3 regions of the Pseudoalteromonas sp. DY56-GL22 genome follow, and region 1 is predicted to be linked to each of the others. Evidence: predicted binding sites of a transcription regulator. Region 1 holds the regulator's gene; each other region holds the start of a gene.
What was found. The regulator sigma-54, encoded in region 1, starts transcription at its own class of promoters, with help from an activator protein. The targets are predictions, from matches to a motif close to GTTGGCACGNNNNTNGNNT.
Positions count from the first base shown of each region.

Region 1 (10,591 bases):
GGTGTGCCTTTTTTAAAGTTTGGCACATTAACGAGTGCACCAAACAGCATTTGAGTAGAACGACCAAGCGCGGCAAAGCGCCCTAGCGTTTTGTGACCTAACTTCTGGAATAGATCAAGCATTATGCACTCCTAGTAATTCATCATCATACGCAGGAGCTGGGAAATGGAATGGCACAGGGCCATCCGATAAACCATTTAAGAACTGTTGCACAAGCTCAGATTCATGGTTTTGCATTTGCTCAGGTGACCCTTCGCCTATCACTCCTTGATCAGCAATGATGATCACGTGGTCGGCAATACTCATAACTTCTGTTACATCATGAGTTACGATCAGTGATGACAAACCTAACACCTCATTCAATGACTTAATAAGTTTAACAAGCACACCCATGGAAATAGGATCTTGACCAGCAAAAGGCTCATCATACATGATAAGTTCTGGATCAAGGGCAATTGAACGCGCTAAAGCAGCACGACGAGCCATACCACCTGAAAGCTCAGACGGCATTAAATCTTGTGCACCACGCAGGCCAACAGCTTGTAATTTCATTAAAACAACAAGGCGGATTAAATCTTCGCTAAGCTGAGTATGTTCGCGCAAAGGAAAGGCGATATTGTCAAACACTGACATATCGGTAAATAAAGCGCCGCTTTGGAACAGCATGCTCATTTTGGTACGGGCGGCGTAAAGTTCCTTGCGAGTCATGCTAGGAATGCTTTTGCCTTCAAATAAAATGTCACCAGAGTCAGGCTTCAGCTGACCGCCAATTAAGCGTAACATGGTGGTTTTACCAATGCCGCTCGGTCCCATGATAGCGGTAATCTTGCCTTTCGGAATGTTAAAACTCATATTTTTATATATGATTCTATCGCCCCGTGAAAAGGTTACATCCTTGATTTCTACTATTGATTGCGACAAGTCGCTCTCCATAACGTTTTTCACTAGTTTTGCCATTTTAAGGGTTTTTTAGTCAAGATGGAAAAAACAAATCGTAAAATTTTGTAATATTTTCTATCAATAAATTCTAAAGCTAGCTGTAAAGAGCTTAACGACACCTGAAATTTAGTTTCCTTACCAAGCACGCTTTATGCTTGCCAGCCCATTCTTTTACTTATACTTTCAGGTTCGCTTTTGTTACTATTTGCAGTCATCTGTATAAGTAATGTTGGCGTATCGCAATGGTGACTTCTTTTGTCATTTTAATTATTGGCTTTGCTGCACTCGTTTGGAGTGCCGATCGGTTTGTTTATGGGGCGGCTGCACTGGCAAAAAATATGGGGATCCCCACCCTAATCATTGGTTTAACTGTTGTTGCTATGGGCTCATCAGCCCCTGAAATGATGGTATCTGCATCGGCAGCACTTGCTGATAAAACAGATACTGCGGTAGGAAATGCGGTCGGCTCTAACATTACTAACATCTTACTTGTACTTGGTGTCACAGCTTTACTGCGCCCCCTTTCAGTATCTTCAATGACACTTAAACGCGAAATGCCGCTGGTACTGTTAATCTCAGTAGCCGCTTGGTATGTGTTCTCAGATAACTATTTTTCGTTCGCTGAAGGCATTGCCTTGATGATTGCCTTTGCGGTGTTCATTGGTGGCTTAGTTATTGTGTCTCTGCGTGCTAAAAATCAAGATGACCCATTCGTCAGCGAAGCGTGTGAAGACGTTCCGAACGATGTCAGCACTAAATCAGCCATATTTTGGTTAATCATCGGCATGATTTTATTACCAGTCAGTTCACACTTTTTAGTTGAATCAGCCGTTGATATCGCAAAATATTTTGGTCTATCTGACCTTGTTATCGGCTTAACCATAATTGCTATTGGTACCAGCTTACCAGAGCTAGCGGCTTGTATTGCAGGGGTTTTAAAAAACGAAGACGACTTAGCACTTGGTAATATCGTTGGCTCAAATATTTTCAATTTACTCGCCGTATTACCTCTTGCGGGTATTATCAACCCTTCAATTATTGACCCTTCTGCGGCAAACCGCGATGCACTTATCATGATTGCAGCAACCGTTGTATTGATTGCCATGTCATTGAACTTTAAAGGTGCTCGTCGTATCAATAGAGTAGAAGGTGGCTTCTTGTTAGTCGCATTTATTGCATATCAGGGCTATATTTTCAGCCAAGTAGGATAATTAATGACACAACCTAGCTTTATCGCGCAGGGTAAGCGCGTACTCGAAATTGAAGCACAAGCTTTACAAGAAATTGAGCAATATATAAATCAAGATTTCGATAATGCTTGCCAATTAATGTTCCAATGTACAGGTCGTATTATTGTGATTGGTATGGGCAAGTCTGGCCATGTAGGTAATAAAATTGCAGCAACCCTTGCAAGTACTGGCACTCCGGCATTTTTTGTTCATCCTGGCGAAGCTAGCCACGGTGATTTAGGCATGATCACCCGCGACGATGTGGTGATGTGTATTTCAAATTCAGGTGAGACCAGCGAAGTACTCAGTATTATCCCTGTTATCAAGCGCATTGGCGCAAAAATGATTTCATTAACAGGCAACCCAGACTCAACAATGGCAAAACTGTCTGATGTTCATGTGTGCATCAAAGTTAGCCAAGAAGCGTGTCCGTTAGGCCTTGCCCCAACGGCAAGCACCACTGCAACCTTGGTTATGGGCGATGCAATGGCGGTTGCGCTACTAGAAACCCGTGGTTTCACTGCCGACGATTTTGCACTTTCGCACCCTGGTGGCAGCTTAGGTAAACGTTTATTACTTACATTAGATGATGTGATGCACGCAGGCGACGCAACGCCAATCGTTAGCGAAACCCAAAGCATCAAAGATGCATTGATTGAAATGTCAGCCAAGGGCCTTGGTATGACCGCAGTGATTGGTGCAGATGAAAAGTTAGCCGGGTTATTCACTGATGGTGACTTACGCCGTATTTTAGAACAGCGCATCGATATCCATAGCACGGCAATTAGCCAAGTGATGACCCGTTCATGCACAACGGCTCGCCCTGACATGCTTGCGGCTGAAGCTTTAAATATTATGGAGCATAAACGTATTAATGGTTTAATTGTGGTGGATCAAAGCAACACACCAATTGGTGCCCTTAATATGCAAGACTTATTAAAAGCAGGAGTTCTCTAAGCAATGACATTCGCCGAACTATACCAGCCCCTGAGCCCTGATGTGAGTCAGCGTGCTCAAAAAATAAAACTATTAATCTGTGATATTGATGGTGTTTTTTCTGATGGTCGAATTTATTTGGGTAATAATGGCGAAGAGCTTAAAGCATTCAATACTAAAGATGGTTTTGGTATTAAAGCACTCATTAATAGTGGCTTTGAAGTGGCAGTGATTACTGGCCGCCATTCACAAATAGTTCAGCAGCGAATGACTAGCCTAACAGTTCAGCACATTTATCAGGGACAAGAAGATAAGCTGATTGCTTATCAAGAGTTAAAGGATAAACTGGGGCTGACAGATGAACAGATTGCCTATATTGGTGATGATGGTCCAGACTTACCAGTTATGGAAAAAGTTGGCTTTGCTGTCGCAGTAAACGATGCACACCCGCTTATCAAGAAGCTGGCTCATTACACCACATTATTACCGGGTGGCTTTGGAGCCGTGCGTGAATTAACTGATTTACTGATGTTAGAAAACGGCAAGCCGTTAACTAGCGATGGAACCAGCGCATGAATATAGCCCGTATTTTACTGAGTATTGTTTTTGTCTGTTGCATGGTGTGGTTATGGTACCCGTACTTTAACCAGTCAACTGATACAATAACTAGTGAAGACGAGATCATCGCAACACCTGATTACACTGCCGTTGCTCTAAAGCAAACAGCTTATGACGAGCAAGGTAAAATTAGTCATAAAGTGGCAGCTGCAAAAATGGAGTTGTATCAACAATTAGGGTTTACCTTTTTTGAACAACCTATTTTTACTATTTATAGCGATCAGCAAGTTTGGCAAGTAAGAGCCAAAGAAGCTACTTTATACGAAAATGATCAGCTGATTTTTGAAGGGGATGTAGTTGCTAAAAACTTAACCCATAACGGTATGATCGAAGACATAAAAGCAGAAAATATTAATGTCGACATTGATAAAATGACGATGTTTTCAAAGCAACCTGTAACACTAACAGGACCGAATTTAAAAATTACCGGTAAAGGCTTAAAAGCCGATTTAAAAGCCGAAATTGTTGAGTTAACTAACCATACACGAACCATATACTATGACCAATAAACTGAAGAAATTACTCCTGATCCCAAGCTTATTGATTGCCTTTTCGGGCGCAGCTGCCGAGCAAACAGGCGCTCAAATTAGCATTAGCTCAGATCGCCAAGTCGGTAAACTAAAAGATGGCGTTGGCATATTCGAAGGTAACGTAGAGATCGTGCATGGTGATCGTCGCATTACAGCAGAGCGACTTGAGGCACATGGCGGTGACACCGAAGGTACAGTCGAATTAATTATCGCTACAGGCAAACCAGCTTACTTCGAAGAAAAGCAAGCTGATGGTACCGTGATGAGCGCCAGCGCCGAAGAAGTTCGTTATGATGTTGCGAAACGCTTCTTAACACTCAATGGCGAAGCTGAAGTCACTCAAGCGGGTCAAAAAGTAACGGCAAAAAGCATTACCTATGATATGGCTCAACAGCTGATCAGCGCAGAAAAAGACGAAAACTCAACAGATCGTGTACACACTATTTTAGTGCCTGTAGAAAATAAAAAAGACGATAAAGGCCAACCATGAGCACATTAAAAGCAGAGCTTTTAGCTAAAAGCTACAAAGGCCGCCAAGTGGTTAAAAATGTCGGTCTTGAAGTTGAAGCGGGCAGTATTGTTGGCTTGTTAGGGCCAAATGGTGCAGGTAAAACCACCACCTTCTATATGATTGTAGGCCTCGTACCAAGCGACAAAGGAAAAATAAGCATCGATGATAACGATATCACGCTTTTGCCAATGCACAGCCGTGCGCGCTTAGGTATTGGTTATCTACCACAAGAGTCGTCTATTTTTCGAAAATTAACAGTTTACCAAAACTTGATGGCCATATTAGAGACCCGCAAAGATCTTAACAAAACAACGCGCGAAGAGACGCTTAACAACTTATTAGATGAATTTAGCATTCAACATATTCGCGATAGCCAAGGTATGGCACTGTCAGGTGGTGAACGACGCCGCGTTGAAATTGCACGTGCATTAGCCGCTAATCCTAAATTTATCCTTTTAGATGAGCCTTTTGCTGGTGTTGATCCTATTTCGGTGTTAGATATAAAGAAAATTATTGAGCACCTAAAAAATCGTGGTATTGGTGTACTTATTACTGACCATAATGTTCGAGAAACCCTTGATGTTTGTGAAAAAGCCTACATTGTTTCTCATGGGGAGCTAATTGCATCAGGCACACCTGAGCACGTATTAGCTGACCAAACTGTACGTGATGTTTATCTAGGCGAGCAATTCAGGCTGTAACCATTACGCCACCGACTAGAGCATCTGCTAGACTTATACAATGACAATAAATCGATAACAGTGTCCTCACCGTTACCGATAACTTAAAAAGGATTGTTAGGGATACATGAGGCAATCATTACAGCTGCGCATGGGCCAGCAACTTACAATGACTCCACAACTGCAACAAGCCATTCGCTTGTTGCAGCTCAGTACATTGGATCTCCAGCAAGAAATTCAAGAAGCGCTTGATAGTAATCCTCTGCTTGAAGTGGAAGAAGCGGATTACAACGAAGAAAGCATCGGTAAGAATGAGCAAAAAGCGGAGTCTGACGATGTACAAGTCAGCGCGTCTGCCGACGAAGCACCTAGCGAATTCGAGCAAGAAAGCAGTGATGCTCTGAGTAAGGATACGGTTAGCGATGACTTAGCTATGGATGTTACGTGGGATGAGTACATGAGTGCCGCCCCATCAACATCGTCTGGGCCAATGCCTGAAGACGAGTCTATTTACCAAGGTGCTTCAACAGAAACACTGCAAGAATATTTAATGTGGCAACTACAGCTCACACCATTTAGTCCTACCGATGAAGCGATTGCCGTTGCCATCGTTGAAGCTATCGATGACTCAGGTATTTTAACGGTTAGCTGCGAAGATATTGTCGAAAGCTTTAATCAAAATAATGATGAAGAAGAAATCGAACTCGATGAAGTTGAAGCTGTCTTAAAAAGAATACAGTTATTCGATCCAGTTGGTATCGGCGCGCGAAGTTTACAAGAGTGCCTGTGTATACAACTTCGTCAATTCGATGCCAATACGCCATATTTAGCTGAAACTAAAATGGTTTTATCTGAGCATATCGAATTATTAGCAAGTCGCGACTATCGCACTTTAATGAAAAAGACTAAGCTTAAAGAAAACGAGCTTAAAGAAGTGATGACGCTCATTCACAGCTTAAATCCTAAGCCTGCGGATAGCATAGTACGCGAAGAATCTGAGTACGTCATACCCGATGTATCAGTGAAAAAAGTGAAAGGCCGCTGGGTAGTCGAGTTAAACCCAGATTGTATGCCAAAAATTAGAGTGAATAGCCAATATGCAGCGATGTCTCGCTCTGTTAAATCAAGTAGCGACAGCCAATTTATTCGTTCTCACTTACAAGAAGCAAAGTGGTTTATTAAGAGCTTAGAAAGCCGTAACGATACTTTACTAAAAGTGACCAACTGTATCGTGCAACAACAGCAAGCTTTCTTTGAACATGGCCCAGAGGCAATGAAGCCAATGGTGCTAAACGATGTCGCTGAAATGGTCGAAATGCATGAATCGACGATTTCTCGGGTTACAACACAAAAATATATGCATACCCCAAGGGGAATTTTTGAGTTGAAATATTTCTTCTCAAGCCATGTCAGCACCGAAAATGGTGGTGAGTGCTCTTCTACAGCAATTCGCGCTTTAATCAAGAAGTTAGTTGCTGCAGAAAACTCGGTTAAACCATTGAGTGATAGCAAAATTGCAGATATATTGGCTGAGCAAGGAATTAAAGTAGCTAGACGTACAATTGCAAAATATCGTGAGTCTCTAGCAATACCTCCGTCTAATCAGCGTAAAAGTCTGATTTAGACGTTTTACATAGAAGGAAAATGCTTATGCAACTAAATTTAACTGGTCGCCACGTAGAAGTCACTGATTCATTAAGAGACTATGTAAACACTAAGTTCGCAAAACTAGAAAGGCATTTTGATCATATTAATAATGTTCATGTCATTTTAGATGTAGAAAAATTAAGCCAAAAAGCAGAAGCAACTTTACATGTAAACGGAGGCGAGTTGTTCGCTTCTACAGAACATCAAGATATGTACGCAGCAATTGACTCATTGATCGATAAACTTGATCGCCAAGTCATTAAGCATAAAGAGAAATTAGCTCGACATTAAATTATGAAACTTAGTTCACTTACTAATCAGGACTGCAGCAAAGCTGCGGTCCTTTTTAATAGCAAAAAAAGAATTCTTGAGTATATTAGCGAGTTAGCTCACCAGCAGTTTCCTCATTTATCTCAACAAGATATCCTAGATGCTTTTCTGAACAGGGAAAAGTTAGGTAGTACAGGTATCGGCCGAGGAATAGCTATTCCCCACGGTCGAATGAGTGGTGCTGATGAACCTCATGCATTTATTATTGTCAGTGAATCTCCCATCAATTTTGATGCGATAGACAATCGTCCCGTTGATATTTTTGTGGCACTCATCGTACCAGATGGCGATTGCCAGTTGCACTTGAAGACCTTGTCAACAATTGCTGATAGACTTAAAGATAAAGATTTTTGTAAACAGTTGCGAAGTGCTACAAGCGATCAGCAACTATTTCAAGTAATTGCATCAGAGGCATAAATGGAATTAATAATTATCAGCGGTCGCTCAGGCTCGGGCAAATCGGTCGCTTTACGAGTTCTTGAAGACTTAGGCTACTACTGTGTTGATAATATTCCTGTCAACCTACTGCCTTCGCTCGTGCGAAGTGTTTCTGATAATTATGACAAAATTGCCGTCAGTATCGACGTACGTAACTTACCGAAAGAGCAGCAAGAGTTTAATGATATTCTTGAGTACCTGCCAGGTTTTGCTAACCCAACACTATTCTACCTAGATAGTGATGATCAAACCCTAATCAAGCGTTTTTCTGAAACTCGCCGTTTGCATCCATTATCGATTGATTCTTTACCGCTTGATCTTGCCATTAAACAAGAAAAAATCCTGCTTGATGTGCTGATCACCCGCGCTGACTTTATGATTGATACCACTGATTTGAGTGTTCATCAGTTAGCAGAATCAATTCGTGAAAAGATTTTAGGTAAGAAAGATAAAAAACTGATTATTACGTTTATGTCGTTTGGTTTTAAGCATGGCATTCCAAAAGAAGCTGACTACGTTTTTGATGCACGCTTTTTACCGAACCCACACTGGGAGCCTGATTTAAAGCCACTAACCGGCCTCGATCAGCCTGTCAGGGATTATTTAGCTAGCCACAGCATAGTGCAAAAGTTCACTTGGCAGATTCAAACCTTTGTACAGACTTGGTTGCCACATCTAGAGCGCAACAACCGCAGTTACCTAACCATTGCAATTGGTTGTACAGGAGGCCAACACCGTTCTGTTTACTTAGCGCAAACAATTGGTGAAAGCTTTTCTAAAACTCATGCTAATGTAAAAATTCGCCACCGCGAACAAGATATCTAACTAGGCACCAACAATGCACGCTGAAGATACCTTTTTAATTCAAAACAAACTTGGCTTACATGCTCGCGCTGCGACTGTTTTAGCGCAACTAGCACTGCAATTTGATGCCAAAATTACACTTTTTCAAGATGAGAAAGAAGCTGAAGGCGACAGCGTGTTAGCGTTAATGCTCCTTGAAAGTAGTCAAGGAAAAGAGGTTCGTGTTGTATGCGAAGGTCCTGACGCTGACGCTGCATTAACGGCAATCGGCGAATTAATTGCGCAACGCTTTCACGAGCAAGAATAGCATTTGCTAAGACTTCAAGGTTTACGGTAAACTTACTTCGGATATTTAAAATTCCCTTTAAATATCCTACTTTTATATCGCTCGCTTTTCTAAATTACAAAACTCTTAATAAATTTATCGCAGTGCGACGATATCTCTGCAAATACACTACAAAGCAACTATGCTGTATTTGCATAGCCTATTTAAACTTTTTTCAGTTGTAAGGACGCCAATGCCAGAAGCCTTTGAACAAGATTACCCACTACAACAACTCAAACAAGTGACCAAGTCACTCAATAGTGGTCAATTTGTTCAAGTGCGCGGCATGTTAGCCAAAACGGCACCTTGTGATACAGCCCTTTTACTTGAGTCTTCTCCCCATAAAATTCGTCGTATGCTTTGGCAGCTGGTTGACCCAGATGTCCGTGGTGATGTTCTAGAGGAACTCTCTGAAGATGTACGTCTTGGCATTATTGCCCAGATGGAGCCTGAGCACATTGCTGCTGCTACAGAAGATATGGACGACGATGACTTAGGTGAGGTTTTACGTAGTCTTCCTGATACCGTATATCAAGACGTTGTTAGCGCAATGGACTCGCAAGATAGAGAAAGGGCAACTCAAGCGCTTTCTTATCAAGAGCGCTCAGCCGGTGCCCTGATGAACAGCGATACGGTAACCATTCGTCCAGATGTTACCCTAGATGTAGTTTTACGCTATTTACGCTTACGAGGTGAGCTACCAGAGGGTACCGATGACTTATATGTAGTTGATAAGCATAACTGCTTTTTAGGCGCGCTTTCATTAACTACATTGCTGACCAGTCCTTCAGATAAAATTGTTCGTGATTTAATGGATGAAGACTGTGAGTCAATCCTAATCTCTATGGATGAAAGTGATGTAGCGCAACTGTTCGAGCGTCACAACTGGATTTCAGCCCCTGTTGTGGATGATAACGCTCACTTGCTTGGTCGTATTACCATCGATGATATCGTTGACGTAATCCGTGAAGATGCAGAGCACAGCATGCTAAGCCTCGCTGGTCTTGACGACGAAGAAGATACCTTTGCGCCAGTGCTAAAAAGTTCGCAGCGTCGCTCTATTTGGCTTGGGGTTAACTTATTAACCGCATTGTTAGCAGCCATTGTGGCAAGCTTTTTCGAAAACACCTTAGCAATCTTGCCTATTTTAGCGGTACTCAATGGTATCGTCCCTTCAATGGGGGGTGTTGCGGGTAGCCAAACCCTAACTCTGGTTATTCGTGGTATAGCGGTTGGTCATATCAACCAAACCAACCAACGCTTCTTATTACTTAAGGAGTTAGCAATTGGCGCACTGAATGGCATTATTTGGTCGATATTAATTGCTGGTGTGGTTGCCCTATGGCAGTGGGACTTTAAACTCGGCGCAGTGCTGGCCTTTGCAATGTTTATGAATCTTGTTGCCGCTGGTATTGCAGGTGCAAGCATTCCATTAATTCTTAAGAAAATGAAAATTGACCCTGCCCTCGCCGGCAGTGTGGTACTGACAACAGTGACGGATATTGTCGGTATCTTTGCCTTTTTAGGCACCGCAACCTGGCTATTGATCTGATACCAATTCACAATAATACTTAATTAAGCGAATTGGTATAAATAAAAACGGC
Region 1 is NZ_JANHZR010000015.1:14,051-24,641, reverse strand. It holds gene mlaE (lipid asymmetry maintenance ABC transporter permease subunit MlaE) at 1-122, opposite strand, end outside; gene NO991_RS19900 (ATP-binding cassette domain-containing protein) at 115-933, opposite strand; gene NO991_RS19895 (calcium/sodium antiporter) at 1,182-2,150, shown strand; gene NO991_RS19890 (KpsF/GutQ family sugar-phosphate isomerase) at 2,154-3,125, shown strand; gene kdsC (3-deoxy-manno-octulosonate-8-phosphatase KdsC) at 3,129-3,680, shown strand; gene lptC (LPS export ABC transporter periplasmic protein LptC) at 3,677-4,231, shown strand; gene lptA (lipopolysaccharide transport periplasmic protein LptA) at 4,221-4,742, shown strand; gene lptB (LPS export ABC transporter ATP-binding protein) at 4,739-5,464, shown strand; gene NO991_RS19865 (RNA polymerase factor sigma-54) at 5,571-7,067, shown strand; gene hpf (ribosome hibernation promoting factor) at 7,094-7,381, shown strand; gene ptsN (PTS IIA-like nitrogen regulatory protein PtsN) at 7,385-7,837, shown strand; gene rapZ (RNase adapter RapZ) at 7,838-8,683, shown strand; gene NO991_RS19845 (HPr family phosphocarrier protein) at 8,697-8,969, shown strand; gene mgtE (magnesium transporter) at 9,181-10,539, shown strand.

Region 2 (10,591 bases), on a different contig from region 1:
CATTAACCAGCCAGGTGGCCGCTCGTCGCAAGACACTGAAATGCCGTCAGGCTTAATGCTTGGTGCCGGTGCCAAAGTGGTTGCTAACCAAAAGAACTTTTCACAAGGTAATATGCTTACCACTGAAAATTCATTGGACTGGATGATCTCAGGCCCAGGTTTTTTTGAAGTGCAATTACCAGATGGCAATATTGCCTATTCACGTAATGGTCAATTCACGACTGACGAAGATGGTCGCATTGTAACTTCCGGCGCGGGTTTTCCATTACAGCCAGAAATGAACGTACCAGACGATGCACAATCAATTACTGTTTCACAAGACGGTGAAGTATCAGTGCGTATTTCAGGTCAAGCAGAGAACGTGGTCATCGGTCAGCTCACCATTAGTGATTTTATTAATCCATCGGGTCTTGAGCCTATGGGGCAAAACTTATACACAGAAACCGCTGTGAGTGGCGCACCTGTGCAAGGTAATCCTGGTATCGACGGTTTAGGCACTGTGGTTCAAGGTTCCCTTGAAACCTCTAACGTGAATGTAACGGAAGAGCTTGTTAACTTGATTGAAACGCAACGAATTTATGAAATGAATTCAAAAGTGATTTCAGCGGTTGATGAAATGCTTAGTTACATCAATCAGCAACTTTAATGGGTAGGAGGCAGCATGCGTAATATTATCTTAGTCACATCAGCAGCATTGATGCTGGGTGGTTGTATGACAACGCAAAATCATCATGTGGTTCAGGATGACCCTTACTATGCGCCTATGTATCCGGAACCAAGTACTGAACAAGTGGTACCAACAGGTTCGTTGTTTGATAGTTATTCGGCAAATGACTTGTACTCAGATAAAAAGGCATTACGCGCCGGCGATATCATCACTGTTAAATTGCAAGAGTCTACCCAAGCAACTAAAGCGGCAAAAACTGAAACCGACAAAGAAACAGATGCTAGTTTAGACCCTGTTATTGGGCTTGGCGGAAACCCGGTTAACATTGGTGGCGACAGCATTCAGTTTGGTATTGGCTCAGGGGCATCGTTTAAAGGCGATTCAAAGTCTAACCAATCAAATAGCTTATTTGGTGATATTTCTGTCAATGTGATGCGTGTTTTACCGAATGGGAACTTGGTTATTCGTGGTGAAAAATGGCTCACTTTGAATACTGGTGAAGAATTTATTCGCCTAGAAGGTTTAGTTCGTCCTGAAGATGTGCAAGCAGATAACACAGTAACTTCCAATCGTATTGCTAATGCGCGAATTCAATACTCAGGTAAAGGGCAAATTCAAGAAACGCAAAGTGCAGGTTGGCTGTCTCGTTTCTTTAGTAGTTCGCTTTTCCCATTTTAGAGGAATAAAGTCATGAATGGGTTTAAATACATCATCGCTCTTTGCTTAATTAGCCTGCAGTTTTCTGCACAGGCTGAGCGAGTCAAAGATGTATCTATGGTTGAGGGCGTACGCTCTAACCAATTAGTGGGTTATGGATTGGTTGTTGGTTTGCCTGGCACAGGCGAACAAAGCCGATTTACTCAACAAAGCTTTAAAGCCATGTTAAATGGTTTTGGTATCACCTTACCAGATAGCTTAAAACCTAAGATTAAAAATGTTGCCGCTGTGGCTGTGCATGCAGAGTTACCGGCATTTAGAAAACCGGGTCAAACCATTGATATTACGGTTTCGTCTATTGGTAGTGCGGGTAGTTTACGTGGTGGTACCTTATTACAAACCTTTTTAAAAGGGGTTGATGGCAATACCTATGCGATTGCACAAGGTAGCTTAGTTGTTGGTGGTCTAGGTGCGGAAGGGGCTGATGGTAGCCGTGTAATTATTAACACACCCACAGTGGGTCGTATTCCAAACGGTGCCATTGTAGAGCGTGCTATTAAGAGCCCGTTTATGCAAGGTGACTACATTACCTTTAATTTAAATCGCCCAGATTTCACAACAGCAAAGCGCCTAGAGCAAACGATTAATGATTTGGTGGGGCCTGACAGTGCTCAGGCAATTGATGCAGCGTCAGTGCGAGTGTTAGCACCGCGAGATGCATCTCAACGTGTTGCGTATTTATCTACCCTTGAAAACTTAGAGTTTAAGCCTGCAGACACAGCAGCAAAAATTATTGTTAACTCCCGCACAGGTACAATTGTGATTGGCAAAAACGTGAAGCTACAGCCTGCGGCAATAACTCATGGTGGTTTAACGGTTACGATTGCTGAGCAGCAAAATGTGTCACAGCCAAACGCTTTAAGTGATGGTGAAACTACCGTTACCAATCAAAGTATTATTGATGTGAACGAAGATGATTCACGTGCTTTTGTATTTAATCCAGGTGTTAATCTTGATGATCTCGTACGCGCAATCAATGAGGTGGGGGCCGCACCGGGTGATTTAATGGCAATCCTTGAAGCTTTAAAAGAAGCGGGGGCGATAAACGGGCAACTGGTTATCATTTAAATTAAAACGCGCTGTCGAGCGCGTTTTTTGTTTTAGTCATTCTTAAATCGTTCAGCATATAAACATCAGTCAAAATCTTGGCCCTGAAGTTACTCCATTCCTGTATCAGTTATTAGCCATTCATTTATAAAGTTTTTTATTGGCGCAATTTTTGCATTTTAATTTTCATTATTAACTATTGTGTCAAAAAGCTGATGGATACTAATCATCTCGACAAGCAAAACTTTTTTGATTTAGGCAACTTAGACTCGCTACGTCAAAGTGCTCTAAAAAGTGATGCCTCTAGCGATGCGTCAAAAGAGGCGCTGAAAAAAGCGGCGGCACAATTTGAATCTATCTTCACTCAAATGCTGCTGAAAAGCATGCGTAAAGCAAATGAAGCGTTTGAAGATAAAGATAGCCCATTTAATTCAAGCGGCGTTAAGTTTTTTGAAGAGATGCATGACCAACAGTTATCGGTTGAGCTTTCATCAAACGGCTCGCTGGGTCTAGCTGACTTAATTGTTCAACAACTCTCGCCAGATGGTAAACAGTTTACTCCAGGTTCTGTGCTTAGAACGACGGCTGAGTTCGACAGTGATAAGCGCGCAACCGGTGCAACGAGCGACAGTCACAAGATTAAAGCTGAGCCAAACGCTGTTGCAGATACCGCTGCGAACGAGCAAACAGAAAACCGCTTTGAAGATGCTGAGTCTTTCATTAGCTCTGTTTGGGAGCACGCTAAAAATGCGGCTGAGAAAATTGGCTTAAATCCAGCTGTGATGGTTGCTCAAGCAGCACTTGAAACGGGCTGGGGTAAACACATCATCAGTAAAGCTGATGGCACAAGTAGTAACAACTTATTCAATATTAAATCGGATAGGAGCTGGCAAGGTGATAAAGCGAGTAAAGTCACGCTTGAGTTTGAACAAGGTGTGCCAGTTAAAAAGCAAGCAAGTTTTCGCTCTTATCAATCGATTAAAGACAGTGTGAACGACTTTGTGGATTTCTTAAATGAAAATCCACGTTATCAAGAAGCACTTAATAATACCGCAGAGCCTGCAGCCTTTTTAGATTCGTTACAAAAAGCAGGCTATGCAACTGATCCAAATTATGCCGATAAAATTAAGCAGGTATTGAAGCGCGTTGAGCTTCAAAGCGTCGCTGCTTCATTGGTACGTTAAGGAGTAGACCCTCATGTCATTTAGCTTATATGACATAGCAAATGCCGGTGTAAGAGCTAACTCTGAGCTTTTACAAACCACCAGTAAAAACATCGCCAACGTTAATACCGAGGGCTATGTGCGTGAGCGTACTGAGTTCACAACCATGATCGATAACCAAGTCGGTCGTGGTGAAACGTATCGCTTACTGAATGAATTTGCACAAAAGCAATTAAATAGAGATACCTCAAATAAAGCATTCTTTGATCAGTTTGTAACTGAAGCAAGCCGAGTAGATAGCTTGTTTTCTGAAGAGTCAAACAGCTTATCAACCAGTATCAACTCGTTTTTTAACAACGTACAAGAAAGCTTAAATCAACCGTCATCAACAGTAGCTCGTTCACTGGTAATGACGGATGCACAAAACTTAATTGATCAAATGGACAGATTGTCGAGCATTGTGGTTGACCAAAAAGCCGTGGTAAATGAGCAGCTAGAAATCTTCTCTGATGAAGCAAATAACTTCATTCAAAGCATCAGTGAACTAAATACCAAGATTGCATCTGTTCATGGCACTGATCGTGAGTCATCGTCGAGTGGTTTGTATAACGAACGTGATAAAGCAATTCGTGACTTATCTGAGCTGATTGATATTGAAACACTCGATGGCAACAACGGCGAAAAACAAGTTTATTTAGGCTCCGGTCAAGCACTTGTCATGCAAAGCGGCACATTTAACCTGTTTTCATTCAGTGGCGACCCTGATCCGAACTTTAAAGAATTAAAACTTGATGTAAACGGTGGCAAAGCCGTGCCGCTTGAAGTTGATGTGAGTAAATTGAAAGGCAAAATTGGTGGCTTACTGGCATTTCGTGACGATATTTTAGTGCCTGCTCAAAACCAACTTGGTCAAATGGGTTTAGCGTTAGCTGATGCCTTTAACCAACAAAATAGCTTAGGTATGGACGCTAATGGTGAAATTGGCGGCGATATTTTTGCTATTCCAACGGTTGATGCGTTCGGTTATCAAGCTAATACGGGCACATCAACAATGACGGCAACCCTTGAACCTGGCAAAGGCAGCGAATTGCCAGCAAGTGATTTTATTGTGACCTATACAAGCGCAACCACTGTTGAGATTCAGGCAATCGATAATAAAGGTGAACCCATTGGCACCGCATCTACAGCGAATGTGACTGCCGGTGTGATTGACTCATCAACTATTACGGGTGGTGAAGCGTTTGGTTTACAACTCAACGTATCAGGTGCTGCCAATACTGGTGACCAATTTATGGTGAAGCTAAATTCACAAGCTGCAACGACCCTCGAGCTTGCAACTGAACGCCCTGAAGATTTAGCGTTAGCATCACCTATTCGAACTGCTACTGATATTAATAACACCAGTGATGCAAGTATTTCTGCTGGTACAGTTTCAGATATTGATAACTCAACGGGTATTACCGTGGGGCCACCTCCTAGCTTGGCGAATGGCGATATCACACTCGTGAAAACGGCGAATGCTAACGAATATCAAATTACGGATGGGAACGGTACATCGACCTTTACTATTACACCACCTGCTGAAAATATTCTTGCCCAAGCTGGCGCGCCTTATGATACCTATGGGTTTGACTTTAACATTGAAGGATCACCTGCAACAGGTGACACCTTCACAGTAGAGTTTAACACTGGTGGTTTTGATGATAACCGTAATGGTTTGCTATTGGCCGATTTACAAAATGGTGAGCTAGTGCGTCAAAATGTTGAAGCAAGTAGTACTGCTGATAATCATAAAACGTTTAATCAAGCCTATTCAGGCATTGTCACTGATATTGGTGTAGTGACTAGTCAAGCCCAAACGAATGGTGCGGCCTTTACAGCATTGGCTGATCAGTCTGAAGCTTGGTATGAATCACTATCAGGTGTAAACCTTGATGAAGAAGCGGCAAACTTACTGCGCTTTCAACAATCGTATGCAGCATCAGCACAGGTCCTTTCAACAGCACGTACTATTTTTGACACCTTATTAAGTGCGGCGAGGTAATTATGCGTATTTCAAATAACATGATGTATAAGAATAACCTTAATTCTATTCTTAACTCACAACAAAATGTAAACAAAGCGCAAGAGCAGGTTAATACCCAAAAGCGTGTATTAACTGCTGCTGACGATCCTTCCGCAACGGCTCGCGCACTACTTTATACAGATCGCATTCAGGGTAATGAGCAGTTCACAAAAAACATTACTATGCTGAATAGCCGCCTAACAACAGAAGAAAGTGTGCTGCAAAATATTAAAGGTGCGCTTGAGTCTGCTTATACTTTATCTATTCAAGCTGGTAATGGTGCGTATAGTGATATCGACCGTGAAGGTATTGCTGAAGAAGTTAAAGCATTGCAAAGTACGGTACTTGATTTGATGAATGCAAAGACCGAAGACGGTAAATTTATCTTTTCAGGTTACCAAGATAATACTCCGTCTTACACCTTTAATAATACTTCTGGTCGCTATGAATATGGTGGCGATCAGGGGCAACACAAAATCAAAGTAGCTGAAGGTGTAGAAATTAAATCAAGTGACAATGGTTTTGATACGTTCGAAAAAGTAAATGCTCGACTAAATGTGGCCTCAAACGATGGCACTGTGTCAGGCGGTATCTCAAGCTCAAAAATTTATGTTACTGAGCAAGCTGATTTCGATAAGTTTCATCAGGCAAATTACAACGCTGATCCTGCCGCAGCCGCAAATGCTAATACACTAAGCTTTATTACTACCACAGGCACACCTAATACATTTGTTGTGCAGCAAGCGGGTGTAACGATTGATAGTGGCAGCTTTGAAGGCGGCAAAATTGAATATCAAGGTATGGAAATTTCTGTTTCGCCTGTTGCAAACGGCCAAGTTGATGTTGACCTTGAAGCACCACAAAAAGAGAATGCGTTAAATACTTTGGATGACCTGATAGCAGGACTAACCAATCCTGATTTAACCCAGGAAGAGTTTGATCAAGTTTTAGCAGATGCCATTGTACAACTCGATAATGCTAAAAATCAGGTTTCACTTGTACAGGCAGGTTTGGGTGGTCGCTTAAATACAGCCAAGAAAATTGAACAATCAAACGGTGACTTAGATACTAGCAATAAAGCTGCAAAAGCTGAGCTTGTTGAGCTTGATATGGCTGAAGCGATTACTGAACTTACCAAACAAGAAACATCACTGCAAGCTGCACAGGCAACATTTGGCCGTTTGGCTAACCTTTCTTTATTTGATTACTTATAATTTTTATAGGTTAAGCTCATTTTATGAGCTTAACCTATAAAACCTTCCTTAAGATTCACACTTTAAAAGTGCTTTTAGTGCTTTCTTTTTAGTATTTATATCTTTAGTAAAACATCGTGATAGCGGCTTTCAAGGTAACCAGCAGCCATGTTTAGCTAAAGTTTTAAAATATTTTTCCTTTAAATACAGCGCATTAAATAAAAAATGAAAAATTGTTTAAAAATTCACTAAAGGATTTTTTTACCGGACCGATAACTTAATTAACCAAGCAACGTAGCAAATAACCGCTACGGCTTAATTAGAGTAAGTTTGAGAGTAAATGATAAGTTTACTTCGGGAGAAATATCATGGCACTTTATGTAAATACAAATGTTAGTTCATTAAACGCTCAAAGACAATTAATGAATTCTGGTAACTCACTTGACACTTCATTCAAGCGTTTATCATCAGGTTTTCGTATCAACAGCGCAGCTGACGATGCGGCTGGTCTACAAATTTCAGACCGTTTAACATCACAAATTAACGGCCTTAACCAAGGTAACCGTAACGCAAATGATGGTATCTCTTTAGCACAAACAGCTGAGGGTGCTCTTGATGAAGTAACATCAATGTTCCAGCGTATTCGTACGCTTGCACAACAAGCTGCAAATGGTTCAAACACTGATGAAGACCGTTTAGCACTACAAGAAGAGATCCGTTCTTTAGCATCAGAAGTAAATCGTGTGGCTGAAGATACTACTTTTGGTGGTCAAAACCTGCTTGATGGTTCTTATTCTGCAAGTTTTCAAGTCGGTGCTGATGCAGTTCAAACAATTAGCTTCAGCATGAAAAATGTTGGTGGTACAGCAAATTCACTAACTGCTAACGGTGGTTTTACAATGTCAGGTATTGCCGGTGTAGCTTCTGGAGTTACAGGAAAAGGTATGTCCACTCTTGCTGCAGGAATTAGTGATGTAGGTACAGGTTTGACTGCTGCAACTGTTGGCTTCTCAGCTTTTGGTGCAACAACAATCAGCGTGTCTTCTCAGGTTAATGCACAACAAATCTTGGCTGGTATGGATGCAATGATTGCGGTAGTTGATAAAAAGCGTGCAGAGCTAGGTGCGGTTCAAAATCGTTTCCAATCAACGATTCGTAACCAAGCTAATATCTCTGAAAACTTAAGTGCAGCTCAGTCTCGTATTAAAGATACCGACTTTGCGACAGAGACAGCTAACTTAACTAAGATGCAAATCTTACAACAAGCTAGCCAAACAATCTTAAGCCAAGCGAATCAACGTCCTCAAGCAGCATTAAGCTTACTAGGTTAATAGTTTGAGTTAAAGTGAAGTCAAAACTTTGACTTAAAAGAAAAGCGCCTTTGTCTAATGGGGTATTAACAAAGGCGCTAGATTAGGATTATAAAGCGGAGGCGCTCAAAATCCTGACAGTAGTGTTCTAACATTTGTAAGAACATAAAATATAAAGCACAAATTATGCCATAATTTGTGTCAATTGAACCCACTCTTAAACTTATCTCTTAAAAAGGCTCCAGATGGAGCCTTTTTCATTATTTTTTCGAATAGTTGGCCTACTAATTGCTCTTATCTTTTCAAGTTAACTAATTAATCCGCAAAGTGGCAGTTTTTTGCCCCAGGCTACTCAGGTTTGCCGCTGTAACAAGTCACTTTGTCAAATTCACTTTTAAAGTGACTTAACTTTGACAGAAAAGAAGAGAGTTTATTATGGCTTTATATGTAAATACTAATGTTAGTGCATTAAACGCACAAAGACAGTTGGATAGAACAGGTACAGATCTTGATACCTCTTTTAAACGTCTTTCATCAGGTCTTCGCATTAACAGTGCGGCTGATGATGCTGCTGGTTTGCAAATCTCTGACCGCTTACAGTCACAAATTCTAGGTTTGAATCAAGGTAACCGTAACGCGAACGATGGTATTTCACTTGCGCAAACTGCTGAAGGGGCATTAGAGGAAATTACTTCAAGCTTTCAGCGAATTAGGACTCTTGCACAACAAGCAGCAAACGGTTCAAATACGGATGAAGATAGGCTTGCTCTTCAAGAAGAAATTCGTCAGTTATCTGCTGAAGTAAATCGTATTGCTGCAGACACTACTTTCGGTGGTCAAAACCTTCTTGATGGTAGTTACTCAGCTAGTTTTCAAGTTGGTGCTGATGCCGTTCAGACTATCGGTTTTAGTATGAAAAATGTTGGAAGTACTGCTAATTCACTAACTGGAAATAGTGGTTTTACTATGTCGGGTATAGCTGGTATTGCTTCAGGCGTTAGCGGAAAAGGAATGTCTACATTAGTTGCAGGTATTAGTGATATAGGCACGGGATTAACTGCAGCTACAGCAGGTTTTAGTAATATTACTGCAAGTGGAATAAGTGTATCTTCTCAAGTAAATGCTCAGCAAGTGCTCGCAGCTATGGATTCTATGATTGCTGTGGTAGATAAAAAACGTGCTGAATTGGGTGCTGTACAAAACCGCTTTCAATCGACTATTCGAAACCAAGCGAATATTTCTGAGAATTTAAGTGCTGCAAAATCACGAATTAAAGATGCTGATTTCGCGGCTGAAACGGCGAATTTGACAAAAAATCAAATTCTTCAACAAGCAAGCCAAACAATTTTAGGCCAAGCAAATCAAAGACCTCAAGCTGCTTTGAGTTTGTTACAAGGTTAAAATTTAAAAAAGAGTTAAAAAATTTACAAATAAAGCTAAAGCTTTCGCTTTATCAGACGATAACTGATTTAGAGAACTATCAATCTAGGACTCTATGTCGGTTAAATAGCAGGGTAGGGGTATCCCGCTGTTTAGCTATTAAAAGATAAAGCGGAGGCTAACATGGCTATCTATGTAAATACTAATGTGAGTTCTTTGAACGCACAGCGTCAGTTAATGAAATCTGGCAACTCCCTAGACACTTCATTCCAACGACTATCATCAGGCTTACGTATTAATAGTGCGAAAGACGATGCAGCGGGTATGCAGATCACTAACCGTTTAACAGGACAAGTTAACGGCCTTAATCAAGGTAACCGAAATGCGAACGATGGTATTTCTCTTGCACAAACTGCTGAGGGGGCACTAGACGAAGTAACATCAATGTTCCAACGTATTCGTACGCTTGCACAACAAGCATCGAATGGTTCGAATACTGATGAAGATCGTCTTGCTCTTCAAGAAGAAATTCGTTCATTAGCTTCAGAAGTTAATCGAGTGGCTGAAGATACTACCTTCGGTGGTCAAAACCTTCTCGATGGAACTTATAATGCCAGCTTCCAAGTCGGTGCTGATGCAGTTCAAACAATTAGCTTTAGCATGAAAAATGTTGGTGGTACAGCAAATTCACTAACTGCTAATGGTGGTTTTACTATGTCGGGCATAGCCCAAGTCGCTTCAGGTGTGACAGGAAAAGGTATGTCGACACTAGCTGCAGGTATTAGTGATGTTGGTACAGGTTTAACAGCAGCAACAGTTGGCTTCTCTGCATTCGGCGCAACAACTATTAGCGTATCTTCACAAGTTAATGCGCAGCAAGTATTAGCAGGTATGGATGCAATGATCGCTGTTGTTGATAAAAAACGCGCTGAGTTAGGTGCGGTTCAAAATCGTTTCCAATCAACAATCCGAAATCAATCAAATATAGCTGAAAACTTAACTGCTGCACGTTCACGTATTCAAGATACTGATTTTGCAACAGAAACTGC
Region 2 is NZ_JANHZR010000005.1:11,360-21,950, forward strand. It holds gene flgG (flagellar basal-body rod protein FlgG) at 1-646, shown strand, start outside; gene flgH (flagellar basal body L-ring protein FlgH) at 662-1,345, shown strand; gene NO991_RS12165 (flagellar basal body P-ring protein FlgI) at 1,358-2,452, shown strand; gene flgJ (flagellar assembly peptidoglycan hydrolase FlgJ) at 2,647-3,615, shown strand; gene flgK (flagellar hook-associated protein FlgK) at 3,629-5,638, shown strand; gene flgL (flagellar hook-associated protein FlgL) at 5,641-6,873, shown strand; gene NO991_RS12185 (flagellin) at 7,221-8,183, shown strand; gene NO991_RS12190 (flagellin) at 8,598-9,563, shown strand; gene NO991_RS12195 (flagellin) at 9,726-10,591, shown strand, end outside.
Region 2: the regulator sigma-54 is predicted to act here: its motif matches at 2,591-2,609, upstream of flgJ (flagellar assembly peptidoglycan hydrolase FlgJ).

Region 3 (10,591 bases), on a different contig from region 1:
AAACACCATTTGTTGTTATTCGTTCAATGTCTGACATTGCTGGCAAAGAATCGCCGCAATCATTTGAAGAGTATATCGAAACTGCATCTATCAACTCATCTAAAATGGTTGTTGCTCTTTTAGAGAAGCTAACATCGGTGAGTTTATAAGGTGATTGCAAATATTGTTCAAAACCATTTGGACATTATTGTATTTTTTGTAGCGCTCTTAGCTGAGCGCTTCTTTCCTTTGGTTAGTTGGTATCATCCTAATACCTTTTTAACCGTTATTTTCTCTGCCCTCAGCGATCGTTTATACAACCCAACGAATCCTAAAAGCTATCAATATTTAGCCTCAACTTTGGCTTTTACACTCACCATTTTAGTGATAGTGACATTAGTTGTGCTGTTTTTAGAGTTTGCTTTTTACCCTGAGTTATTAAGTGGCTTAATTTTATATTTGTTACTCAGTAGCCGCGCGCAAGAGAAGAAATCATTACGTATTGCCAGATTGCTCAAGCTCAACCAAAAAGCGACTGCTAGAGAGCTACTCTCGAGCCTTGTTGCCCGTGATGTATCACGTTTATCGGCTTCTGGAATTTGTAAAGCAACCATGGAGTCACTGGTGTTACAAAGTGCGCGGCATTATTTTGCCGTTATATTCTTTTATCTACTTGGCGGCGCTATCCTTGCTTTAGTTTATCGCTTACTGACATTAATTCATCAAGCATGGCGAAAAAACCAAAAACCAAACAACCCGTTTTTGGCTACCATTGCTAAGTTACTATTTGTATTGGAGTGGTTACCCACTCGATTAGTCGCATTAACCATTGCAGCAACCAATGCCAGTAGACAGAGCATCCATTACATTAAGCACTATGGCAGACACTTTTATCAAACCAATACGGGTTGGCTGTTAAGTGTTACATCGGCTGCTCTACAAGTGCAATTAGGCGGCCCTGCCCTTTACCAAGGTGAGCGCTTTAATAAAATGCGTGTTGGTACTGATCGCTTGCCAGATGCCGATGATCTTCCCGCTTTAGTGAATCGTTTAAATCAAGCGAAAGCATTTTGGTTACTACTTATCATCGCCATTGAAGTGGCTACGCTGTTTATTAACTAAAAAAGGCACAAAAAAACCAGCCGCAGCTGGTTTTTATTCTGTTAGCTTATTTAAGCTAAGGTGATTTTAGCAAACTTACGTTTACCTACTTGGTAAATCTGTGTAGTGCCTTTAGCAACTTCAAGCTTAGTATCCGTTACTTTTTCTTCACCATTAATTTTTACAGCGCCTTGTTTAATCATACGCATTGCTTCTGACGTACTTGCAACAAGGTTCGCTTCTTTTAATAGATTAGTGATAAACACAGTGTCTTCAGCAATTGTTACTGTTACTTCAGGGATCTCATCTGGTAATGCATTCTTTTGGAAACGCTTGATGAAATCTTGATGAGCACCTTCGGCTGCTTCTTCGCTGTGGAAACGTGCAATCATTTCTTTGGCAAGCTCAATCTTAATGTCGCGCGGGTTTGCACCATCTGCAACACGTTGTTTAAGCGCTGCAATCTCTTCGATAGATAATGCACTTAATAAGTCATAGTAACGCCACATTAGCTCATCACTAATAGACATCACTTTACCAAACATGTCGTTAGGCTCATCAGTAATACCAATGTAATTACCTAATGACTTAGACATTTTCTGAACGCCATCAGTACCTTCAAGCAGTGGCATCATAAGTACTGTTTGTGGCTTTTGACCTTCGTCTTTTTGTAATTCACGACCCATTAATAGGTTAAAGCGTTGGTCTGTACCGCCAAGCTCAACATCAGCTTCTAATGCAACTGAGTCCCAACCTTGTACCAGTGGATATAAAAATTCGTGGATAGCAATTGATTGACCGTTGGCATAACGCTTTTTAAAGTCATCACGTTCTAGCATACGTGCTACTGTTTGACGCGCAGCCAGTTTAATCATACCTGCTGCACCTAAGTTCTCCATCCAAGTAGAGTTGAATGCAACTGTAGTTTTAGCAGGATCAAGAATCTTAAATACTTGCTCTTTATAGGTTTCAGCATTAGCTAATACATCTTCACGGGTTAACGGTTTACGCGTTACGTTTTTACCCGTCGGATCACCAATCATACCGGTGAAGTCACCGATCAAGAAAATCACTTCATGACCTAGGTCTTGGAAGGTTTTCATTTTGTTGATAAGAACTGTGTGACCTAAATGCAGATCAGGCGCAGTTGGATCGAAACCCGCTTTGATCTTAAGTTTCTTACCAGACTTTAGCTTTTCGACTAATTCGTCTTCAATTAATATCTCTTCTGCACCGCGTTTTATCTCAGCTAGAGCGGTTTGTAAATCCACTGTGTATTACTCCAAAAATTCAGCTACCGGGGCGTGGTGGCCTGTCAGGGTTATAAATATAGAGCTAAAAACTTTAAAATTTAGCTAGTTAGCACCAAAAAGCGACACTAGAAAAAAGCCTAACTTAAATAGTTTAAGAAACAGCCCTGAAGGCAGCGCGCATGATTGTTCTTTATACCGCGTTATTGCAATTTAATGAAGGGACTTTAGTTAACTAATGTAGATTTAGTTTAACCATAGACATCTGCTGCAATTTTAAACAAAAAAGTTTAACGCGCAGGCCAATTCTAGCGTAAAATAGCGCCAGTTTAAATCTACAAAACACTGGTATTTGCTCTATTTTAGGTATATCCTGCGATATTAGTATTTAAATTTCTTGACAGCAGAAAAGGCACGATATGGTTCACGTAGTGCACAAACTTCCCAAAAAACACAAACTGCTTATTCTCGGTTTGGTTTCTGCTATTGTCGGCTTGGCATTATTGCCTTCTGAAAAAGCCACCGCATCAAAGGACAACAGTGCAAACGCACTTGAAATTGGCAAACGCTACGAATTACAAGTTAAAGTTGATGATAACGAAAAACTAACTGAGCTTAATTCGGAGCAAGCAGCAGCAAAACTTCCAGAATACGAGCTTATCGACCATGAAGTACGTAATGGCGATAATTTAGCACTTATCTTTAAACGTGCGGGTTTCTCAGCGCAAACATTACACAAACTAGTTAATACCAACGCTGAAACTCGTAAGTTAACAAAAATTCACCCAGGCGAAATCTTAAGCTTTGCAACCGCTGAAGATGGCTCTTTAGCGCAGCTTCGTTATGTGATCTCAAAAACAGATACCTTATACGTTACATTAAATGACGAAGGTAACTACGACACTTCTATCGATAGCAAAGAAATCGAAACGCTAAGTAAATCTGCTGGCGGCGAGATCTCTAATAGCTTTTGGACATCAGGCATTGCCGCTGGCTTAAGCGAGCGTCAAATTATGAATTTTGCTGACATCTTTGGTTGGGATGTCGACTTTGCTAATGACATTCGTAAAGGTGACCAATTTGGTCTTATTTACGAAGCTCACTATGTTGATGGTGAATACATTGGCGACGGTAAAATTATTGCCGCAGAGTTTATTAACCAAGGCGAGCGTTACACTGCTATTCGCCATACCGATGGTAACTTCTATACGCCTGAAGGCCGCAGCATGAAAAAAGCTTTCTTACGTGCGCCAGTTAACTTTAAGTATATTAGTTCGAGCTTTAACCCGCGTCGTTTACACCCAGTGACCAAAACGGTAAAACCACATAACGGTATCGATTACGCAGCGCGTACCGGTACGCCAGTTGTATCATCGGGTAATGGTAAAGTGATTAGAGCAGGCTACAGTAAATACAATGGTAACTATGTATTTATTAGCCATGGCACACAGTATGTAACTAAGTACTTACACTTAGACAAAAAGATGGTTAGAACTGGTCAGAAAGTGAAGCAAGGCCAAAAGATTGGTACGGTTGGTGCGACAGGTCGTGTAACGGGCCCACACTTACACTATGAATTCTTAGTAAACGGTGTACACCGTAATCCGAAAACGGTCAAACTACCTAAATCAGAGCCTTTACCGCGCGATGAGTTAGCTAAGTTTAAACCGATTGCTGATAACTTCTTAGCGCAATTACAACGTAACCGTGAGTTACAATTGGCGTTAAATAAGTAGTTAAGTAAACATAAAAAAGCCGCTTCAATTGAAGCGGCTTTTTTGTGCCAAATAAACCCGGCTAAAACTATTATAGACTTTACTAAAATGAGTACTGATAGCACTGCGGTTTAATACAACTATTACCTTAAAAGAACATAGATAAGTTGAATAATCAGCGAAATCATCACCAGTGGCCAAATGTACTTTGCATACTTTGTCGCGCCATCAAGCCCCATTCTAGACTGATATTTTTCAAGTAGCGGTATTAGAATAACCAAGGCAACAAAAAGGCATAATAAGATAATAAAAACATTCATGGCGGCTTCCTTACACAACTATCATTTAACTACAATTTCTTTAGGGTGACCCTAGTCTATAGGCAAAAAAAAGCGCAGTAAAATTACTGCGCCAGTCGGTTGGAAGTAAATCGACTTAGCCAACAATCGCTAACAGAATACCTGCTGCAACGGCACTTCCTAATACCCCTGCTACGTTTGGTCCCATGGCATGCATTAACAAGAAGTTATGCGGGTTGCTCTCAAGGCCTACCTTATTAACCACCCGTGCTGCCATTGGTACCGCTGACACACCTGCTGCGCCTACTAATGGGTTGATTGGCGATTTAGAGATCTTATTCAGACCTTTTGCCATAAACACCCCTGACGCTGTACCAATTGCAAAGGCCAATGCACCTAACACCAAAATACCGATTGTTTCTACGGTTAAGAACTTATCGGCTGCAAGCTTTGAGCCTACCGCTAAGCCTAAGAAAATGGTGGTAATGTTGATGATTTCGTTTTGTGCACTATTGCTCAAACGATCAACCACGCCCGATTCACGCATCAAGTTACCTAGGCAGAACATACCTACCAGCGGTGTTGCCGCAGGTAAAAACAAGATAGTTAAACTAAGCACCATTAATGGAAAAACAATTTTCTCTTTTTTCGATACTGTACGAAGTTGCGGCATTTGAATTTCGCGCTCTTCTTGCGTTGTTAATGCACGCATAATTGGCGGCTGAATAATTGGCACAAGTGCCATATATGAATAAGCCGCTACTGCTATTGCACCAAGTAAATCAGGTGCCAGCTTAGATGCTAAGAAAATAGCTGTTGGACCATCTGCTCCACCAATAATGGCAATGGCCGATGCATCTTGAAGTGTAAACTCAAAACCAGGAATAAAGTTAAGTAGAATTGCACCAAATAAAGTAGCAAAAATACCAAACTGTGCAGCCGCGCCTAACAGCAACATACGCGGATTTGCTATCAAGGCACTAAAGTCTGTAAGCGCCCCCACGCCCATAAAGATCAAAAGTGGGAACACCCCAGAATCAATCCCGATATCGTACACGTAATAAAGCAAACCACCCGGTTCAGATAACCCGGCTACAGGAATATTAGTTAAAATAGCCCCAAAGCCGATAGGTAATAACAATAATGGCTCAAATTTACGGGCGATTGCGAGATATAATAACCCGCAACCTACCGCAATCATTATTAATGCAGGAAAGGTAAAGTTAGCAATACCTGTCGCATGCCAGAGGTTTAAAACACCATCCATCCTCTGCCTCCTATGCTAGCGCGATTAGCGCATCGCCAGTGGCAACAGAGTCGCCCTCTGCTACTAATACTTCAGCTATTGTACCTGAGTGTGCGGCGCGAACTTCTGTTTCCATTTTCATTGCTTCCATTATGATAACCACATCACCTTCATTTACTGTTTGGCCAGCTTTTACTTTCACTTTGAAAATATTGCCTGCTAACGGCGCGTTTAAGGTTTCGCTAACAGACGCTGAGGCAGATTGAGGAATTAACTCACTGTCTTTTAGAGTTACTTCTTTTAGTTCACCACCTTGCGCTACAACGACATCGTAAACTTTACCGTCAACTTTAACGCTGTATTGCTCTGCTTTTGCAGGACTTGAAGCGGCTGGTTTGCTTTCTGACTTAGCAACTTCACCCGTTGGAATTGCTTCAAACGCATCAGGGTTGTTACGGTTTTTAATAAACTTAAGGCCAATTTGAGGGAATAATGCGTAAGTAAGCACATCATCAATCACGTCATCAGCAAGCTCTAAACCTTGCTCTTTAGCTTCACTTAATAACTCTGCTTCAAGCTTCTCAAGTTCAGGCTCAAGCTTATCAGCAGGACGGCAAGTGATTGCTTCAGCGCCATCTAGTACACGTTCTTGCAGCTCTTTATTCATTGGCGCTGGTGTTGCACCATACTCGCCTTTAAGGACACCCGCAGTTTCTTTAGTGATGGTTTTATATCGCTCGCCAGTCAAAACATTAAGTACTGCTTGAGTACCAACAATTTGCGAGGTTGGTGTAACGAGTGGAATGTAACCTAAGTCTTCGCGAACACGCGGGATCTCGAGTAATACTTGATCAAGTTTGTCAGCAGCACCTTGCTCTTTAAGCTGATTTTCCATATTAGTTAACATGCCGCCCGGCACTTGCGCTAATAAGATACGTCCATCAACGCCTTTAAGGCTACCTTCAAATGCAGCATATTTCTTGCGTACGTCACGGAAGTAAGCAGCAATTTCTTCTAATTGGTTTAAATCAAGGCCTGTGTCTCGCTCAGTGCCTTCTACAATTGAAACGATGGTTTCTGTGGCGCTATGACCATAGGTCATACTCATTGACGAAATAGCCGTATCAAGCATATCGATACCTGCATCGATCGCTTTTTGGTAAGTTGCAGTGCTTAAACCTGTGGTCGCGTGGCATTGCATCGCAATAGGAATAGACACAGTTTCTTTTAAACCTTTGATCAACTGTTCACAATCATAAGGCTTTAATAAACCTGCCATATCTTTGATACAAATTGAATGACAACCAAGATCTTCTAGTTGTTTTGCAAGCTCAAGCCACATATCAAGCGTATGTACAGGGCTTACTGTGTACGAAATAGTACCTTGGGCATGAGCACCTACTTTAACAGCAGCTTTAATGGCAGTTTCAAGGTTACGCACATCGTTCATCGCATCGAAAATACGGAAAACATCAACACCGTTTTTGTGGGCACGCTCAACAAACTTTTCGACTACATCATCAGCATAATGACGGTAACCTAGAAGATTTTGTCCGCGTAGTAGCATTTGTTGCTTAGTGTTTGGCATTGCCGCTTTTAGCTCGCGAATACGTTGCCAAGGATCTTCACCTAAATAACGGATACACGAGTCAAACGTCGCACCACCCCATGATTCAATTGACCAATAACCCGCATTATCGAGTTTTTCTGCCATGGGTAGCATGTCGTCTAAGCGCATACGCGTTGCCAAAAGAGACTGGTGTGCGTCGCGCAATACTAGTTCGGTTAGTTTTAATTTAGCCATGTTTAAGCTGCCCCGTTATTTTTGTTTATTTCGAAATTGAGCAATTGCAGCGCTGATTGCTGCAATATGTGCCTGTGGCACACCCTGTTGAGGTTGAACTTTTGCTGTACGCGTAGGTTCTGCAGTTGCAGGATCATCAAATCGACCCACCAGCTTTGACATTAAAGTGACTGCTGAAATCAAAATAGTCAGAAAAACAAACACGCCTACCATGCCTGTCACCATCAAACTGGCCGCAGTGGTGAGTAATCCACCTATATCCATACGACTCCCCTAGCTTACTTAAAATAAAAAGTTATTTTTGTTAAATAATTATGCACCAATAATAACAAACAAAATTCATTTGTATAGCACCATTGTAAATTGGTAAAACCAATTAAATTTAAAATAACATGACGTACATATAATTAACACCCTACTATTAGCGCATTTAAAGCCCCGCTATAGATGATATAAATAATCAATATAGCCAGTCGTTATATGCTGAACTATTAATTAATAGCAACAAAATGGCTAAAAACCACACACAACAAGGTGTTAGAGGTAGCCAACCCAAATAAAGTTAAATTGGTCTTACCATTTATTGATGCATTATCTCTTTTTCTCATGCATCTCAATATGAAAAAATATCACTATGAATAAGTTACATGCTTACTCGTAAAAGTTACCAAATGATGAACCCTCTAAAGAACAACAAAAACACACAACCCATTGAAATATATAAAATAAAAGCTCTGGCACGGAACTCGCTTCAGTTACATCGAACTTAAGAAAATTTAAATAGCCAAGGAGACCACTATGTTACGCTGGACAATTACTTTTCTAGTTATCGCGTTAATCGCAGCAGTGTTAGGTTTTGGCGGTATCGCAGGAGCCGCTGCAGGCATCGCTAAGATTATCTTTTTTATATTTTTAGTATTACTTGTTATTTCGCTGGTATCAGGAGCACTTAGAGGCAACGTCCCTAAGTAGTTAAAAGCAGATAACCACTTACTTTATTTTTAAATTTACAAGGAATTTCATTATGAAAAATTCAACTTTAAAAGCCGCAACTATCGCCCTATTTTCAGGTCTTTTCATCATGGGTTGTGAAGACAACTCTGCTGAAGACGCAGGTGAGCGTATTGACGAAGCAATTACTGATACACAAAATGCAGTTGAAGATGCATGTGAAGAAGTAAAGGAAGGTGTTAACGCAGAAGAAACTAACTGCTAATAGCACACCATACTTAAGAAAAGCGGCCAAGTGCCGCTTTTTTGTTTTTTAAATGATGCATGAGATCTGAGATAATCGTAGGAATGGTTTTAACCGTGAACTTTTGGCTATAGCGTGAGTTTTTCGGCGTTAAAACGCCTCCTACAAGTCTTAACTTGGGTTTAAAGTCTGATGACTTTATAAACCACCGCGCGAAATAAATTTCACGCCTACGTGAGCCTCAAACTCGATAACTTTAATCTTTCCTCTAGAAATTCGCTAACTTGTTGGGTTTTAATCTGATAGCTGACAGCTGAAAGCTAATAGCTCCTCTCTCTAGAAACTCGCTAACTTGTTGGATTTTAATCTGATAGCTGACAGCTGAAAGCTAATAGCTCCTCCCTCTAGAAACTCGCTAACTTGTTGGGTTTTAATCTGATAGCTGACGGCTGAAAGCTGATAGCTCCTTTCTCTAAAAACTCGCTAACTTTCAGCTTTCATTTACAAACCTTAGTGAGGGGCTCGTTTGTCGTTACACTTGCTATATGCCATTGGCCGTCGATAAAACTTACTTTTGCGACATCGCTTACAGCAAAATCTCCGGGGACATTTAAACGCGTTAAGTTACTCGCTAACGGCTGCTGACAATATGGGCCGGTATCGCCATGCATTACAAGCACAGGCTTCTTAGTGTGCTTTGCAAAGTCGCTGATGGCATCTCGGTATAGTTTAAATGCATCACATTTAGAGCGCTGCGATTCACTACAGGCGGGTTTACTGCTTGGGTGGTAAATATCAGCCTGAAAGCCAAACACATAGGCCTTAGCATCTTGTTGAACAAGTGCTTGTTTTAACCAAATTAAGTTGTACTTATCACGTTTGTCAGCGGCATCAAGTGCTGCGTTTTTGTCACTTTTTAAAATTTGCGAGCGGCCATTAAAAGTGCCCGGTATATGCAAAGTACGAAACTCAATACCATCAAACTGCCAACGGGCATTCTCTAGCATTTCAGCTTGTGTGGCATAACCCTGTAATTGCTTCGCTTTTTGTGTATAAGCCTCGTCGAACATTAGGCCTTTAACAAAGCTTAGCCGCTCAAGCTCATCAAAACGTACCGATAGCTTTTCTCGGTCACAATCGGTCCATTCATTATCACCTGGGGTATAAATAAAAGGCTGTTTGGTCAACGACGTCAATAACGCTTTATTTGTTTGCAAAAGCTTGTTCGTGCAAGCAAGCGCCCCGGATTTCATATCACCAAGATGTATTAAAAAGCCATGAGGTGTTGCTTCGATTGCCTTGGTAATTTTTCCGCCTTTGGCGAGATTAATTTCATCAATCGGGGTGTATGGCATATCGCCCATTACTAAAAAAGTATTTGTGGTCATTGCAAGTGCTAATGACATTGAACTAACTAACATACAACTTACACCTTTAAAATACACATAACTTAAGCTCTCACAATGACAACTAAATGAAAACCAACTACGGCAGATTTTTTCTATCAATGTTAAACTGCTGTCAGCAAATTAAGTGAGCCCACGAATGACATTAAGTACAACTTACACATTAGATAAACCGTATTATTACGAATGCTTTGATGAGTCTTTGCCGTATTCATCTCAAGCCAAGCCTAAATACCCGCTGTTGATATTGTTAATAACCTTAAGCTTATTGGCGTTTTATCAATTAGAGAATCATTACCTTGGTAGCTTTATGATTATGCTTGCCGTCGTTGAGTGCTTATCGTTTTATTACAAGCGCCCATGGTGGGTCGCAAGACAAATGATGAGCCGTGCATCAGGCAGCGAAGTGACTATCGTATTTGATGATGATGGGGTGAAAGCCGAAAACCCGCATAAAAGCTACCAATTAAGCTGGCAACAGATTAGTGAGATTATTGAAACTGAGCGAGGTTATATTTTAAAGGCACAGCGCGGTATGCAATATATTTCTAAACAAGCGCTAAATGATGAAATGACAGCCGAACTAAATAAAAGAG
Region 3 is NZ_JANHZR010000003.1:14,355-24,945, forward strand. It holds gene mtnN (5'-methylthioadenosine/S-adenosylhomocysteine nucleosidase) at 1-149, shown strand, start outside; gene NO991_RS07985 (cobalamin biosynthesis protein) at 151-1,101, shown strand; gene tyrS (tyrosine--tRNA ligase) at 1,152-2,351, opposite strand; gene NO991_RS07995 (peptidoglycan DD-metalloendopeptidase family protein) at 2,750-4,066, shown strand; gene NO991_RS08000 (hypothetical protein) at 4,189-4,365, opposite strand; gene NO991_RS08005 (sodium ion-translocating decarboxylase subunit beta) at 4,481-5,611, opposite strand; gene oadA (sodium-extruding oxaloacetate decarboxylase subunit alpha) at 5,622-7,394, opposite strand; gene NO991_RS08015 (OadG family protein) at 7,410-7,658, opposite strand; gene NO991_RS08020 (DUF1328 domain-containing protein) at 8,193-8,366, shown strand; gene NO991_RS08025 (hypothetical protein) at 8,419-8,610, shown strand; gene NO991_RS08030 (hypothetical protein) at 9,087-10,010, opposite strand; gene NO991_RS08035 (YcxB family protein) at 10,135-10,591, shown strand, end outside.
Region 3: the regulator sigma-54 is predicted to act here: its motif matches at 8,128-8,146, upstream of NO991_RS08020 (DUF1328 domain-containing protein).